3 regions of the Pseudomonas benzopyrenica genome follow, and region 1 is predicted to be linked to each of the others. Evidence: predicted binding sites of a transcription regulator. Region 1 holds the regulator's gene; each other region holds the start of a gene.

The links. The regulator FliA, encoded in region 1, starts transcription of late flagellar genes. The targets are predictions, from matches to a motif close to CTAAAGTTTNNNNNNNNNNNGCCGNTAA.
Region 2: V6W80_RS08365 (flagellar protein MotY) is a predicted target of FliA. The motif match lies at 2,299-2,326, and genes of this name have one in related genera.
Region 3: V6W80_RS19865 (methyl-accepting chemotaxis protein) is a predicted target of FliA. The motif match lies at 1,982-2,009, and genes of this name have one in related genera.

The regions. Positions count from the first base shown of each region.
Region 1 covers NZ_CP145723.1:3,339,067-3,343,679, reverse strand. Annotated here, with positions in the region: gene flhF (flagellar biosynthesis protein FlhF) at 1-415, shown strand, start outside; gene fleN (flagellar synthesis regulator FleN) at 508-1,338, shown strand; gene fliA (RNA polymerase sigma factor FliA) at 1,335-2,075, shown strand; gene V6W80_RS15800 (chemotaxis response regulator CheY) at 2,163-2,537, shown strand; gene V6W80_RS15795 (protein phosphatase CheZ) at 2,557-3,345, shown strand; gene V6W80_RS15790 (chemotaxis protein CheA) at 3,372-4,613, shown strand, end outside.
Region 2 covers NZ_CP145723.1:1,796,773-1,801,385, forward strand. Annotated here, with positions in the region: gene V6W80_RS08350 (bacterioferritin-associated ferredoxin) at 168-383, opposite strand; gene rnt (ribonuclease T) at 502-1,173, opposite strand; gene pyrC (dihydroorotase) at 1,176-2,219, opposite strand; gene V6W80_RS08365 (flagellar protein MotY) at 2,361-3,311, shown strand; gene V6W80_RS08370 (argininosuccinate synthase) at 3,428-4,613, shown strand, end outside.
Region 3 covers NZ_CP145723.1:4,182,708-4,187,320, forward strand. Annotated here, with positions in the region: gene V6W80_RS19855 (saccharopine dehydrogenase family protein) at 1-935, shown strand, start outside; gene V6W80_RS19860 (Gfo/Idh/MocA family protein) at 1,002-1,943, shown strand; gene V6W80_RS19865 (methyl-accepting chemotaxis protein) at 2,064-3,704, shown strand; gene V6W80_RS19870 (hypothetical protein) at 3,870-4,124, shown strand; gene V6W80_RS19875 (SDR family oxidoreductase) at 4,300-4,613, shown strand, end outside.

The DNA.
Region 1 (4,613 bases):
GATCGACACCGCGGGCATGCCCGCCAACGATCCGGCGCTCAAGGCGCAGCTCGAAGCCCTGGCCAACCGCCAGCTGAAGATTCGCAACTACCTGGTGCTGGGCGTCACCAGCCAGAGCCAGGTGCTCAAGGCGGCCTACCACAGCTATCGGCGCTGCGGCCTGAGCGGCTGCGTGCTGACCAAGCTGGACGAAGCCGCCAGCCTCGGCGAAGCCCTGGGCCTGGCCATCAGCCAGCGCCTGCCGGTGGCCTACATCGCCGACGGCCCGCGCATCCCGGACGACCTGCATCCGGCGCGCAGCCACCAGTTGGTAAGCCGCGCCGTGAGCCTGCAGGCACCCGAGGAGCCGAGCGAAGAAACCATGGCTGGCATGCTGGCCGGCCTGTATCAGAGCAATGCCCGCCGCGCCGGTTAGCGCAGACGAACGGTAGTGGTGCATCGCATGCCTGGGCACGCCAAATGCACTTGGTCTAAAGTGTGACGGATTTCAATCAAAGGTATCAGGCAATGGGTAGCATGCATCCCGTCCAAGTCATAGCGGTCACGGGCGGTAAAGGCGGTGTCGGCAAGACCAACGTGTCGGTCAACCTGGCCTTGGCCCTGGCCGATATCGGGCGGCGCGTCATGCTGCTCGACGCCGACCTGGGCCTTGCCAACATCGACGTTCTGCTCGGCCTGTCGCCCAAGCGCACCCTGGCCGACGTCATCTCCGGCGAGTGCGAGCTGCGCGACGTGCTGCTGCACGGCCCGGGCGGCATCCGCATCGTCCCGGCGGCCTCGGGCACCCAGGCGATGGTCAATCTGACGCCGGCCCAGCACGCGGGCCTGATCCAGGCCTTCAGCGACATTAGCGAGAACCTCGACGTGCTCATCGTCGATACCGCTGCCGGCATCGGCGATCAGGTGGTCAGCTTCGTTCGCGCCGCCCAGGAAGTCCTGGTGGTGGTGTGCGACGAACCCACCTCCATCACCGACGCCTACGCCCTGATCAAGCTGCTCAATCGCGACCATGGCGTCACCCGGTTCCGGGTTCTGGCGAACATGGCGCTGACGCCCCAGGAAGGTCGCAATCTCTTTGCTAAGCTGACCAAGGTGACCGACAGATTCCTGGATGTCGCCCTGCAATACGTGGGCGCCATTCCGTTCGATGAGGCGGTGCGCAAAGCCGTGCAGAAGCAGCGCCCCGTGTTTGAAGCCTTTCCGCGTGCCAAGGCCTCGCTGGCCTTTCGTGCGGTGGCCCAGAAAGTCGATGGCTGGCCGCTGCCTGCCAATCCGCGCGGCCATCTCGAGTTCTTTGTCGAGCGCCTTGTGCAACCAGCCATCGGTACCCACGCATGACAGCATCCAGCGGGCTTCGCATGTACAGCAAAACCTCGGAACGTACCCAGCAGGAGCAACTCATCAACCGCTATGCGCCGTTGGTGAAACGCATCGCCTACCACCTCCTGGCGCGTCTGCCGGCCAGCGTGCAGGTCGAAGACCTGATGCAGGCTGGCATGATTGGGCTGCTGGAGGCCTCACGCAAATATGACGCCGGCAAGGGCGCCAGCTTCGAGACCTACGCCGGCATCCGCATCCGCGGCGCCATGCTCGACGAGGTGCGCAAGGGTGACTGGGCGCCGCGCTCGGTGCATCGCAACACGCGCATGGTCACCGACGCCATTCGTGCAGTGGAAGCGCGGACGGGTCGCGACGCTAAAGATTCCGAGGTCGCGGCCGAACTTAAATTGAGTCTGGATGAGTACTACGGCATCCTTGGCGACACCATGGGGAGTCGCCTGTTCAGTTTCGACGACCTCATGGAGGGTGGTGAGCATGGGCTCGAGGAGAGCGGTTCGCATGAACTCGAACCCGGTCGCGGTCTGGAAGATCAGCGCTTCCGCAAGGCCCTGGCCGACGCCATCGCCAATCTTCCGGAGCGTGAACGTCTGGTGCTCTCGCTGTATTACGACGAGGAACTCAACCTCAAGGAAATCGGCGAGGTGCTGGGCGTGAGCGAGTCACGCGTCTGCCAGCTTCACAGTCAATGCGCGGCACGCCTGCGGGCGCGGCTGGCGGAATGGCGTTCGCGTTAACCGGCTGGTACTCAGGCTACTACGATTGCTTAGACGCGCCTCATGGCGTGTGTGCGGATTAGGACGGAGGTCGACTTGGACAAGAACATGAAAATCCTCATCGTGGACGATTTTTCCACGATGAGACGCATCATCAAGAATTTGCTGCGCGATCTGGGATTCACCAATACCGCCGAAGCAGACGACGGCAACACCGCACTGCCGATGTTGCAGAGCGGCAACTTCGATTTTCTCGTCACCGACTGGAACATGCCTGGCATGACCGGCATTGACCTGCTGCGTCAGGTCCGCGCCGACGCGCGGCTGAAAACCCTGCCGGTGCTGATGGTGACCGCCGAAGCCAAGCGCGAGCAGATCATCGAGGCCGCTCAGGCCGGCGTGAACGGCTATGTGGTCAAGCCTTTCACCGCCCAGGTGCTGAAAGAAAAGATCGACAAGATCTTCGAGCGGGTGAACGGCTGAAGAAAGCCGCGGGGACGTTATGGATCAGCTTGGCTCCAACAGCTTCAGCGACTTCGAGTCGAATCTCAAACAGCACGCCCAAGAGTTGGTGAAATGCCTGGAAAGCGGCGATTTCACCCAGGCCGTGCATGTCATCAACGAGCTCAATCAACTGCGTGACCGGGGGCTCTACCAGGAAGTCGGCAAGCTGACCCGCGAATTGCACAACGCCATCGTCAACTTCGAGATCGATCCGCGCGGCATGGCCGGCGAAGAGGTCTCCCAGATCAGCGATGCCACCGATCGTCTCTCCTACGTGGTGAAGATGACCGAGAACGCCGCCAACCGGACCATGGATCTGGTGGAGGAGAGTGCCCCGCTGGTAGGCAACTTCGGTGACGAAGCCCGTGCCGTGCATGCCGACTGGAAGAAGTTCATGCGCCGGGAAATGGGCGCGGACGAATTCCGCGAGTTGGCCAAGCGCGTCGATGCCTTCCTCAGCCACAGCGAGAGCAGCGCCGAACAACTGTCGTCCAAGCTCAACGACATCCTCCTGGCGCAGGATTACCAGGACCTCACCGGTCAGGTGATCAAACGCGTGGTCAACCTCGTCGGGCAGATCGAGAAAGACCTCGTCAAGCTGGTGATGATGGCCAGCCAGGTCGATCGCTATACCGGCTTCAGTCACGATCACACCGCGCTGATCGAACAGAATCGAAAAGAAAAGACGATGAAGGGTGAAGGTCCGCAGATTCATGCCGATAAGCGTGAAGACGTCGTGGCCGCTCAGGTCGACGTCGACGATCTTCTATCCAGTCTGGGCTTCTGACCCAGACCCTCTTGGGGAGTGCAGGAATGAGCTTCGACGCCGATGAAGAAATCCTCCAGGATTTCCTGGTAGAGGCCGGCGAGATTCTCGAACAGTTGTCCGAACAATTGGTCGAGCTGGAAAGCCGCCCGGATGACATGGATCTGCTGAACGCCATTTTCCGTGGCTTCCATACCGTAAAGGGCGGTGCCGGTTTCCTGCAGCTCCATACCCTGGTCGAGTGCTGCCATATCGCGGAAAACGTATTCGACATCCTGCGCAAGGGCGAACGCCGCGTGGATGCCGAGCTGATGGATGTGGTGCTGCAGGCACTGGATTCCGTCAACGAGATGTTCGGTCAAGTCCGTGAACGCGAAGAGCCGACCCCGGCCTCGCCTGAATTGCTGGCGGCCCTGGCCCGCCTGGCCGAGCCCGCTGGCAGCGAGCCGGCGCCGGTCCCGGCTGCGCCCGTGACTGCCACCCCGGTCGTGGCCGCAGCGCCCGCGCCGACCGCCCCGGCGGCCGCCGAGCCGGAGCTGAGCGATGCCGATTTCCAGAATCTGCTCGATGCCCTGGGCAGCGAGCCGAGCGCGGCAGCGGCAACGCCTGCGGCCGCCAGTGGCGACGACATCACCGATGACGAATTCGAGGCCCTGCTCGATCAGTTGCATGGCAAGGGCAAGTTCAACGAGGCACCGGCCACCGCGCCGGTTGTCGCTGCGGCTCCTGCCGTGGCTGCGGCTGGTGGCGACGACATCACCGACGACGAATTCGAGGCCCTGCTCGACGAATTGCACGGCAAGGGCAAGTTCGTCGCGGACGAGGCCGCGGCACCGGTTGTAGCAGCGCCTGCTGCGGCGGCTCCAGCCGCCGCGACGGGTGGTGACGAGATCACCGACGACGAATTCGAATCCCTGCTCGACGAATTGCACGGCAAGGGCAAGTTCAGTGGTCCTGCTGTAGCCGCTGAGTCCGTGGCTGCGCCCGTTGCGGCAGCGCCGGCGCCCGTCGCCGCGCCTCAGCCCGCGCCGGCACCCGCACCGAAGCCGACGCCGGTCGCCGAGGCCGCGGCGCCCAAGCCTGCGGTGGCGGCAGCGCCTGCCGAGCGTCCCACCAGCGAGGCGGAGACCACCGTGCGGGTCGATACCGCGCGCCTGGACGAGATCATGAACATGGTCGGTGAACTGGTGCTGGTGCGTAACCGCCTGGTCCGCCTGGGCCTGAACAGCGGCGATGAGGCTATGGCCAAGGCCGTGTCCAACCTCGACGTGGTCACCGCCGACCTGCAG
Region 2 (4,613 bases), 1.5 Mb from region 1:
TGCCGGCAGTCTGAGCGTGGAAGGGCCCTTTGTCAAAAGCTTAAGTTGTTGAAAAATCGACGAAAATCGAACGGTAATCGAAAGCTTTTTCATCCTTTCCGTAAGCGTTTGATTAGACAATAAAAAAGCCGGACGCAAGGTCCGGCATTTTTTTGCAGGGATGTCGCTCAGGCGCGCGGGACGTCCAGGGCGTAGGCGAGCTGCTGGGCACCATGCAGTTCACCGAGGGTTTCCTTGACCACCTGTTTGGCGAGGCAAGCGCACTTGCCGCACTGGGTGGCGCAACCCGTGCTTTCCCGGACTTCCCGATAACTGCAGCAGCCTTCATAGATGGCTTCGCGAATATGCTTGTCGGTCACGCCACGGCAAAGACACACGTACATGGATCGCCTGCTGTATGAGTGGAGGTGCCGCCAAAGCTAATGACAATGAGAATGATTGTCAAAGTTGTAGGCGGCAAAATCTCATCAAAGGTGTCCTGGGCGACAGGCGGTTGTCCGATCAGTCCAGGTCGACCCAGCCGCCCATCTCCCGCCAGCGATTGACGATGCCGCAGAACAGCTCGGCAGTCTTCTCGGTGTCGTAACGGGCCGAGTGGGCTTCGCGATTATCGAATTCGATACCGGCCGCCTGACAGGCCTTAGCCAATACCGTCTGACCATAGGCCAGGCCGGCGAGGGTTGCGGTATCGAAGCTGGAGAAGGGGTGGAAGGGATTGCGCTTCAGGCCACAACGCAAGACCGCGGCATTGAGGAAACCCAGGTCGAAGCTGCTGTTATGGCCGACCAGGATGGCTCTCTTGCAGCCACTGGCCTTGAGCGACTTGCGCACGCCCTTGAAGATCTCGCTCAGCGCCTGCTCTTCGCCCACCGCCATGCGCAGCGGATGGTCGAGCTTGATGCCGGTGAACTCCAGCGCCGCCGGTTCGATGTTGGCGCCGACGAAGGGTTCGACGCGGAAGAAGTAGGTGTGATCCGGATAGAGCACGCCTTCCTCGTCCATGGCCACGGTGGTGGCGGCAATTTCCAGCAGGGCATCGGTGGCGGCGTTGAAGCCACCGGTCTCGACGTCCACCACCACCGGCAAATAGCCGCGAAAGCGGCGCGCCATGGGGATGCGCGAGTCGGACATCGGCTGGCTGGCATCCAGTTCGTCGCTGAAGGTCTCATCCATGCTCATGCGCCCACCTCCAGCCGCCAGCGCAGCGTTTCGCCCGCGCGCAGCGGAATCACCTCATGGTCGCCGAACGGCAGGGAGGCCGGCGCCTGCCAGTCCTCGCGCACCAGGGTGACGATCTCGGTATTGCGCGGCAGGCCGTAGAAGTCGGCACCGAAATGGCTGGCGAAGCCTTCCAGGCGGTCGAGGGCGTTGCGGCTCTCGAAGGCCTCGGCATAGAGTTCCAGGGCGCCATAGGCGGTGTAGCAGCCGGCGCAGCCACAGGCGGCTTCCTTGGCGTGACGGGCATGGGGCGCCGAGTCGGTGCCGAGGAAGAACTTGGGATTGCCGCTGGTGGCGGCGTCCAGCAGGGCGCTCTGGTGGGTGTTGCGCTTGAGGATCGGCAGGCAATAGAAGTGCGGCCGGATCCCGCCCACCAGCATGTGGTTGCGGTTGTACAGCAGGTGGTGGACCGTGATGGTGGCACCGACGTTGGCCGGGGCCTCGCGCACGAAGGCAGCGGCATCACCGGTGGTGATGTGCTCGAACACCACCTTCAGCGTCGGGAAGCGCTGGACGATACGCACTAGGTGCTCGTCGATGAATCGCTTCTCGCGGTCGAAGACATCCACCTCGGCATGGGTGACCTCGCCATGCACCAGCAGCGGCAGGCCGATCTCGGCCATGGCTTCCAGGGTGGGGAAGAGGTTGTCCAGCGAGGTGACCCCGGAATCGGAGTTGGTGGTGGCACCGGCCGGATAGAGCTTGGCGGCGTGCACGAAGCCGCTGGCCTTGGCGCTACGTACGTCGTCCGGGCTGGTGCGATCAGTGAGGTAGAGCACCATCAGCGGCTCGAAGCGACTGCCGGCCGGGCGTGCGGCCAGGATACGCTCGCGGTAGGCAGCGGCCTGTTCGGCGTTGCGCACCGGTGGCACCAGGTTGGGCATGACGATGGCGCGACCGAATTCCCGGGCGGCGTCGGCGACGGTCTGCGGCAGGGCGGCGCCGTCGCGCAGGTGAATGTGCCAGTCATCGGGACGGGCAAGGGTGATCCGGTCGGTCATGCGGGATTCCAGGCTGCGGGAAAGTGGGGAAATGCTACCGGAAAAGGGGGTAGCCGGCATCCGTGCGGCGGGACCGCGCTCAAGTTTTCCGTGCCCTCGACCGATAAGAAGCCCAGGTACTTTTTCTTTCCGGAGCCCGACGTGCGACCGCGTTACCTCTTCCTTTCCTGTCTGCTGCTCGCCGTGCCGGCCTGGGGAATGACCTTCCAGAGCCGGCTCGAGAGCGTGGAATGGAAAGTGGAGGGCGACATCTTCGCCTGTCGGCTGGTGCAGCCCATCCCGCGCTTCGGCAGTGGTGGCTTCCTGCGCCGCGCGGGCGAAGCCACGGTGTTCGAGCTGCGGCCCAATGGCCAGTGGCTGCCGGCGGGCAGTGCCCACCTCAAGGCGGCCGCAGTGCCCTGGAAGCCGGGGCTCGGCGACATCAGCCTCGGCTCGGTCAAGGTGGTGGAGGGCGAACAGGCGCTGGCCACCAGCGCACAACAGGCGCAGCGCCTGCTGGCGGGGCTGATGGAAGGGCGTATGCCCCAGGTGAGCAGGGCAGGTGCCCTGGACGACCAGGTCGAGGTCCGGCTGCTGCCGGTGCGCTTCGAGCCGGCGTACCAGCAATTCCAGGCCTGTACCCAGAAGCTGCTGGCGGTCAACTTCGAGCAGATCCGTCATTCCCAGGTCGGCTTCCCGGGCGGCGGCGATACCCTGGACGACCTTGCCAAGGCCAAGCTCGATCTCATCGACGAGTACCTGAAGGCCGATCCGACGGTCAATCACGTCATCGTCTCCGGCTACAGCGACAACCAGGGCACCCGGTTGGACAATCGCCAGGAATCCCGCCTGCGGGCCATCGCCGTGATGGAGTACCTCAAGAGCAAGGGTTTCGCCGCCGAGCAGATCGAGCTGCGCTTCTTTGGCGAGCAGTATCCCGTGGCACCCAACACCAGCAAGGCCAATCGCGCGCTCAATCGCCGGGTGACCCTGGTGTTCTCGCGGGCGCCGGCAAGCAGCGAACCAGCGGCCGCGCCAACCACCAGCACCGCCGCCAATCCGGCCGAACCGCCGGCGCCTACCCCGGCACCGCCCGCCAAACCCAAGGGCTGATCCACCCGACCGGATGTCGCCCAGACATCAGAGTGCGTCGCGCCCCTGTAAAAGCGGCGAGGCGACCAGTAGACTTGTCGCTTTCCGACTCAACGCAACACACGGGAGCGAACGGCATGGCGGATGTGAAGAAGGTAGTCCTGGCGTATTCCGGCGGCCTGGACACCTCGGTGATCCTCAAGTGGCTGCAGGATACCTATAACTGCGAAGTGGTGACCTTCACCGCTGACCTCGGCCAGGGCGAGGAAGTCGAACCGGCACGCGCCAAGGCCCAGGCCATGGGCGTCAAGGAAATCTACATCGACGACCTGCGCGAAGAGTTCGTCCGCGACTTCGTCTACCCGATGTTCCGTGCCAACACCGTCTACGAAGGCGAGTACCTGCTGGGTACCTCCATCGCCCGTCCGCTGATCGCCAAGCGCCTGATCGAGATCGCCAACGAAACCGGTGCCGACGCCATCTCCCACGGCGCCACCGGCAAGGGCAACGACCAGGTGCGCTTCGAGCTGGGTGCCTATGCGCTCAAGCCAGGCGTCAAGGTGATCGCCCCCTGGCGCGAGTGGGACCTGCTGTCCCGCGAGAAGCTGATGGACTACGCCGAAAAGCACCAGATCCCGATCGAGCGCCACGGCAAGAAGAAGTCGCCGTACTCCATGGACGCCAACCTGCTGCACATCTCCTACGAGGGTGGCGTGCTGGAAGACACCTGGACCGAGCACGAAGAAGACATGTGGCGCTGGACCAAGTCCCCGGAAGCCGCACCTGACACCCCGACCTACATCGAGTTGACCTACCGCAACGGTGACATCGTCGCCATCGATGGCAAGGAGCTGAGCCCGGCCACGGTGCTGGCCGAACTGAACCGCATCGGCGGCGAGAACGGCATCGGTCGCCTGGACATCGTCGAGAACCGCTATGTGGGCATGAAATCCCGTGGCTGCTACGAGACCCCCGGCGGCACCATCATGCTCAAGGCCCACCGCGCCATCGAGTCCATCACCCTCGACCGCGAGGTGGCCCACCTCAAGGACGAGCTGATGCCCAAGTACGCCAGCCTGATCTACACCGGCTACTGGTGGAGTCCCGAGCGGTTGATGCTGCAGCAGATGATCGACGCCTCCCAGGCCAACGTGAACGGCGTGGTGCGGCTGAAGCTGTACAAGGGCAACGTCATCGTCGTCGGTCGCCAGTCCGACGAGTCGCTGTTCGACGCCAACATCGCCACCTTCGAAGAAGACGGCGGTGCCTACAACCAGGCGGACGCGGCGGGCTTCATCAAGCTCAACGCCCTGCGCATGCGCA
Region 3 (4,613 bases), 840 kb from region 1:
CCCGCACCCTGGACACGTCCGACGCCAGCGCCCTGACCGCGGCCCTGGACGACCAGGACGTGGTGCTCAACGCCCTGCCCTACCACTTGGCGATTCCCGTCGCCCAGGCGGCCAAGGCCACCAACACCCACTACTTCGACCTGACCGAAGACGTCAAGGCGACCAAGACCATCCGCCAGTTGGCCGAGGGCGCGAGCAATGCCTTCATGCCCCAGTGCGGTCTGGCGCCTGGCTTCATCGGTATCGCCGCCCATTCCTTGGCCAAGCGCTTCGACAGTGTGCGCGAGGTGAAGATGCGCGTCGGCGCCCTGCCGGAATTTCCCACCAATGCCCTGAAGTACAACCTGACCTGGAGTGTCGACGGCCTGGTCAACGAGTACTGCCACCCCTGCGAAGCGGTGCGCAATGGCGAACTGCAACTGGTGCAGCCGCTGGAAGGCCTGGAGCACTTTTCCCTGGATGGCGTGGAATACGAGGCCTTCAACACCTCGGGCGGTCTGGGCACCCTCTGCGAGACCCTGCAGGGCCAGGTGGAAACCCTGGACTACAAGACCGTGCGCTATCCCGGTCACCGCGACCTGATGAAGTTCCTGCTGGAAGACCTGCGCCTGGCCGGTGACCAGGAGCAACTCAAGAACATTCTGCGCGGCGCCGTGCCCACCACCATGCAGGACGTGGTGCTGGTGTTCGTCACCGTCAGCGGAATGCGCGGCGGCAAGCTGGTGCAGGAGGTGTTCAGCCGCAAGATCTTTGCCGCCGAGCGCGATGGCCGCCTGACCAGCGCCATCCAGATCACCACCGCCGCTGGCATCTGCACCGCCCTGGATCTGTTCCGCGAAGGCAAGCTGCCGCAGCGCGGCTTCATCGCCCAGGAGCAGGTGGACATGGACGCCTTCCTGGCCAACCGCTTCGGCAAGGCCTACCAGCCGGTCTGATCGACGAAGCCTAACGGCGCACCTGGGGTCCATAACGGTACGCCCACCGTTAGAGGACCCTTTTTCATGCTCAGCGTCGCCATCGTCGGTTGCGAACAGATCCACGCCCAGGACTACCTGGACACCAGCCTGGCCGATCCGCGCGTGCGGGTGGTGGCCGTGGCCAGCGAACGCGATCCCGCCCGCGCCCGGCGCCTTGCCGTCCCCCATGGCCTGCCGGTGCTGGACAATTTCGCCCAGTTGCCCGAGGTGGATCTGGCCTTCGTCACCACCGCCATCGAGGATCACGAGGCGGCGGTGAGCGCCCTGCTCCCGCGCGCTCGCCATCTCTTCGTGGAAAAGCCACTGTCCGTCTCGGCTGAACGCGCGACGGCGCTGGCGGCGCAACTGGCCGGTCGTTCCTGCTTCAGCGGTTTCTACCTGCGTACCGACCCGGCCCTGCGGCAGTTGCGCCAGCTGGCGCAGGACGGGGCCATCGGCAGCCTCAGCCACCTGTCGCTCACCGCCGGGCACCCCGGGTTGCTGGAGGGCTGGCTGAGCGATTGGCCCGCGCATCTGGACGAGACGCGCATGGGCTATGGCGCCTTTGGTGACCTGGCGGTGCATCTGCTGGATTTCAGCGCCTGGCTGACTGGTGAAGCCCTGACGGTCGAGTACTGCCGCCTGGAGCGCGATGCCCGCTGGCCGCTGGATCACAGCGGCGAGGCGCTGCTCCGGGCCGGCGACCTGCCAGTCCAGCTGCGCGCCAGCGCCACCCTGCGCGGTCCGCGATTGGCCGTTCGCCTGGACGGCAACGAGGGAACCCTGGCGCTCTCCGCGGGGCGGCTGGTACTGCACGACGCTAAGGGAAATCGCCAGACGTTGGCCGAGGGCGTCGACCCCGGCGTGCCTCAGGGGGCCCAGGCGGTATTCGATCAGCTACTCGGAAAACCACGTCCGGAACTGGCCACCCTGGCGGATGCGCTCGTGGCCAACCAGCTGCTCGATCGACTCTATGGACGCGGCTGAAAGCGATTTCGAACGATCGCGAAGCCTGACCTGCTCACCTAAAGGTCGGACAGCAGGTGCCGATAGCGAGAGTATCCAGCGCAACTTGGCTGAAACCCACCTCGCAGAAAGGAAGGCTCCATGGTCTGGTTCAACAATCTGGCGCTGGCGAAGAAACTCGCCGTGGCCTTTGGCCTGTGCACGGCCATCACCCTGGGCATCGGCGCCGTCGGCCTGAGTGGCATCAGAAGCGTCAACGCCCAGCTGGATAACGTGTTGAACGACACGCTGCTCTCCATCACCCTGCTCAACGATGCCAAGAGCAATGTCATCGGCCACAATCGCGATCTCTTCCGCGTGCTGTCCATGGCCTACGGCGAAGCACCGCAAAGCGACCAACAGGCCGTCATCACCTCAATGCGTGACAATCAGGCCGATGCGGAGAAGCCCTTCGCCGCCTATCGCGCCACGCCGCGGCAGGCCGATGAAAAGCAGGCCGGTGATGCCTTCGAGCAGGACTGGAAGAGCTATGTCGCTGGTACCGACGCCATCCTGGCACGCCTCGCGGCCAAGGATGTAGCCGGTGCCGCCAAGCTGTTGAACGAGCAGGTGCAACCCACCTACCGCAAGACCATGGCCTCGTTCAAGATTATGATGCAATCCAACAAGCGACAGAGTGCCGAGGCCGGTGACGCTGCCCACGCCGCCTACAAGCAGGCCTTCTGGGTACTCTGCCTGGGGCTGCTGCTGGCCACGCTCTGCGCCCTGACGCTGGGCTTCGTCATCACGCGGATGATCGTCATGCCGATCCGCCAGGCCGTCTCCAGTGCCGAACGGGTCGCCCAGGGCGATCTGACCCAGACGATCCAGAGCTCCCGGCGTGACGAAGCCGGCCAGCTGCTGCAAGCCCTGGGTGGCATGCAGGCCAGCCTGAAAGACACCGTGCAGCGCATGGCCGGTGCCTCCAGCCAACTCGCCGCGGCCGCCGAAGAGCTGCACGCCGTGACCGAGGAGACCTCCCGTGGCCAGGTTCGCCAGCACGACGAGGTGCAGCAGGCCGCCACTGCGGTCAACCAGATGACCGCAGCCGTGGAAGAGGTGGCGCGCAATGCCGCTTCCACCTCCACCGCCTCTCAGGACACCAGTCGCGAAGCCCAACAGGGTCGCGAACAGGTGCAGCAGGCCGCCCAGGCCATGGCAGTGATGACCCGCGAGATCACCGACTCCACCGAGAAGGTGCAGACCCTGGAAGGCCAGGTACGCGAGATCGGCAAGGTGCTGGAAGTGATTCGTGGCATCGCCGAGCAGACCAATCTGCTGGCGCTCAACGCCGCCATCGAAGCGGCCCGCGCCGGCGAGCAGGGTCGTGGCTTCGCCGTGGTGGCGGACGAAGTTCGCGCCCTGGCCCATCGCACCCAGGGGTCCACCGGCGAAATCGAACGGATGATGAGCGCCGTGCGCAGCAGTGCCGAAGAAGCCGTGAGCGCCATGCACAAGAGCCAGTCCCTGGCAGGGGATACCCAGGAGCGCGCCAACCGTGCCGGCGAAGCCCTGAACCGCATCACCACCGGGGTCGCCCAGATCGAGGAGCGCAACCTGGTGATCGCCAGCGCCGCCGAGGAGCAGGCTCAGGTGGCCCGCGAAGTGGACCGCAATCTGGTCAATATCCAGGACCTGTCCACCCAGACCGCCACCGGTGCCCAGCAGACCGCCGCGTCCAGTCAGGAGCTGTCGCGACTGGCCAATTCCTTCCAGGGCCTGGTCGCGCAATTCCGTTATTGATCGGTCATCCAGGAAACTTCCGACCAGCGGACGACCTGCCCTCACCCCGGTGAGCGGCAGGCCGCAAGCGCAGCGGTAGCCCTCCCGGTTCAATACCCTGGGACGGGGAATTGAACATTGCCCGCCAGCGCGGCTCTGATCTGAACCCCCTGAATGGATGCTCCCATGCGCTTTACCTACGATGCCCGCCGCAGCTATCGCCTGATCGGCCTGGACGACGGACGTCTGGCGGGTCAGTTGCTGCGTGGGCAGCTGTACATCATGGTCGCCGGCGATGGAAAGCAACCGCAGTCCTATGCCCAGCTCGAAGACGATCAGCTGCGTACCGCCGAAGGCCACCTGATCGGTTGCCGCGAGGCGGATATCCTCACCCTGCAGCGGACTGGTGTCGCCTTGCGTCTGGAGCCACTCGACGTCTGAATCGAGGCGGCTCCGAAATCGGCGCAGCCTTTAAAGGCAGGTTGATAAAGCCGTCCGAGCCGAGACATCCATCACCTATCAGTGGGAACCTCTCCCGCGAGTTGTTGCTCCATTTCCTTGAACGTCATCGAAAAGATGCCAAACGGGCGCCTTTCGGCCCCCTTCAGGAGATGTCATGTCCAGCGACAACCAATACCGCATGCAAAACCCCCTTACCCAGTATCCCCAGCCGGAATTTCCCAAGCAGCCCCAGGAAGCCCCGGGCCTGGCGCAGGTCATGCAGCCCCGCCCCGACCATGGCGAGACCAGCTACCAGGGGTTCGGTCGTCTGGCCGGGCGCAAGGCGCTGATCACCGGGGCGGACTCGGGGATCGGTCGGGCCACCGCCATCGCCTATGCCCGGGAAGGTGCCGACCTGGTGCTCAACTACCTGCCCGAGGAAGAGGCCGACGCCCAGGAAGTGGTCAAGCTGGTGGAAGCCGAGGGTCG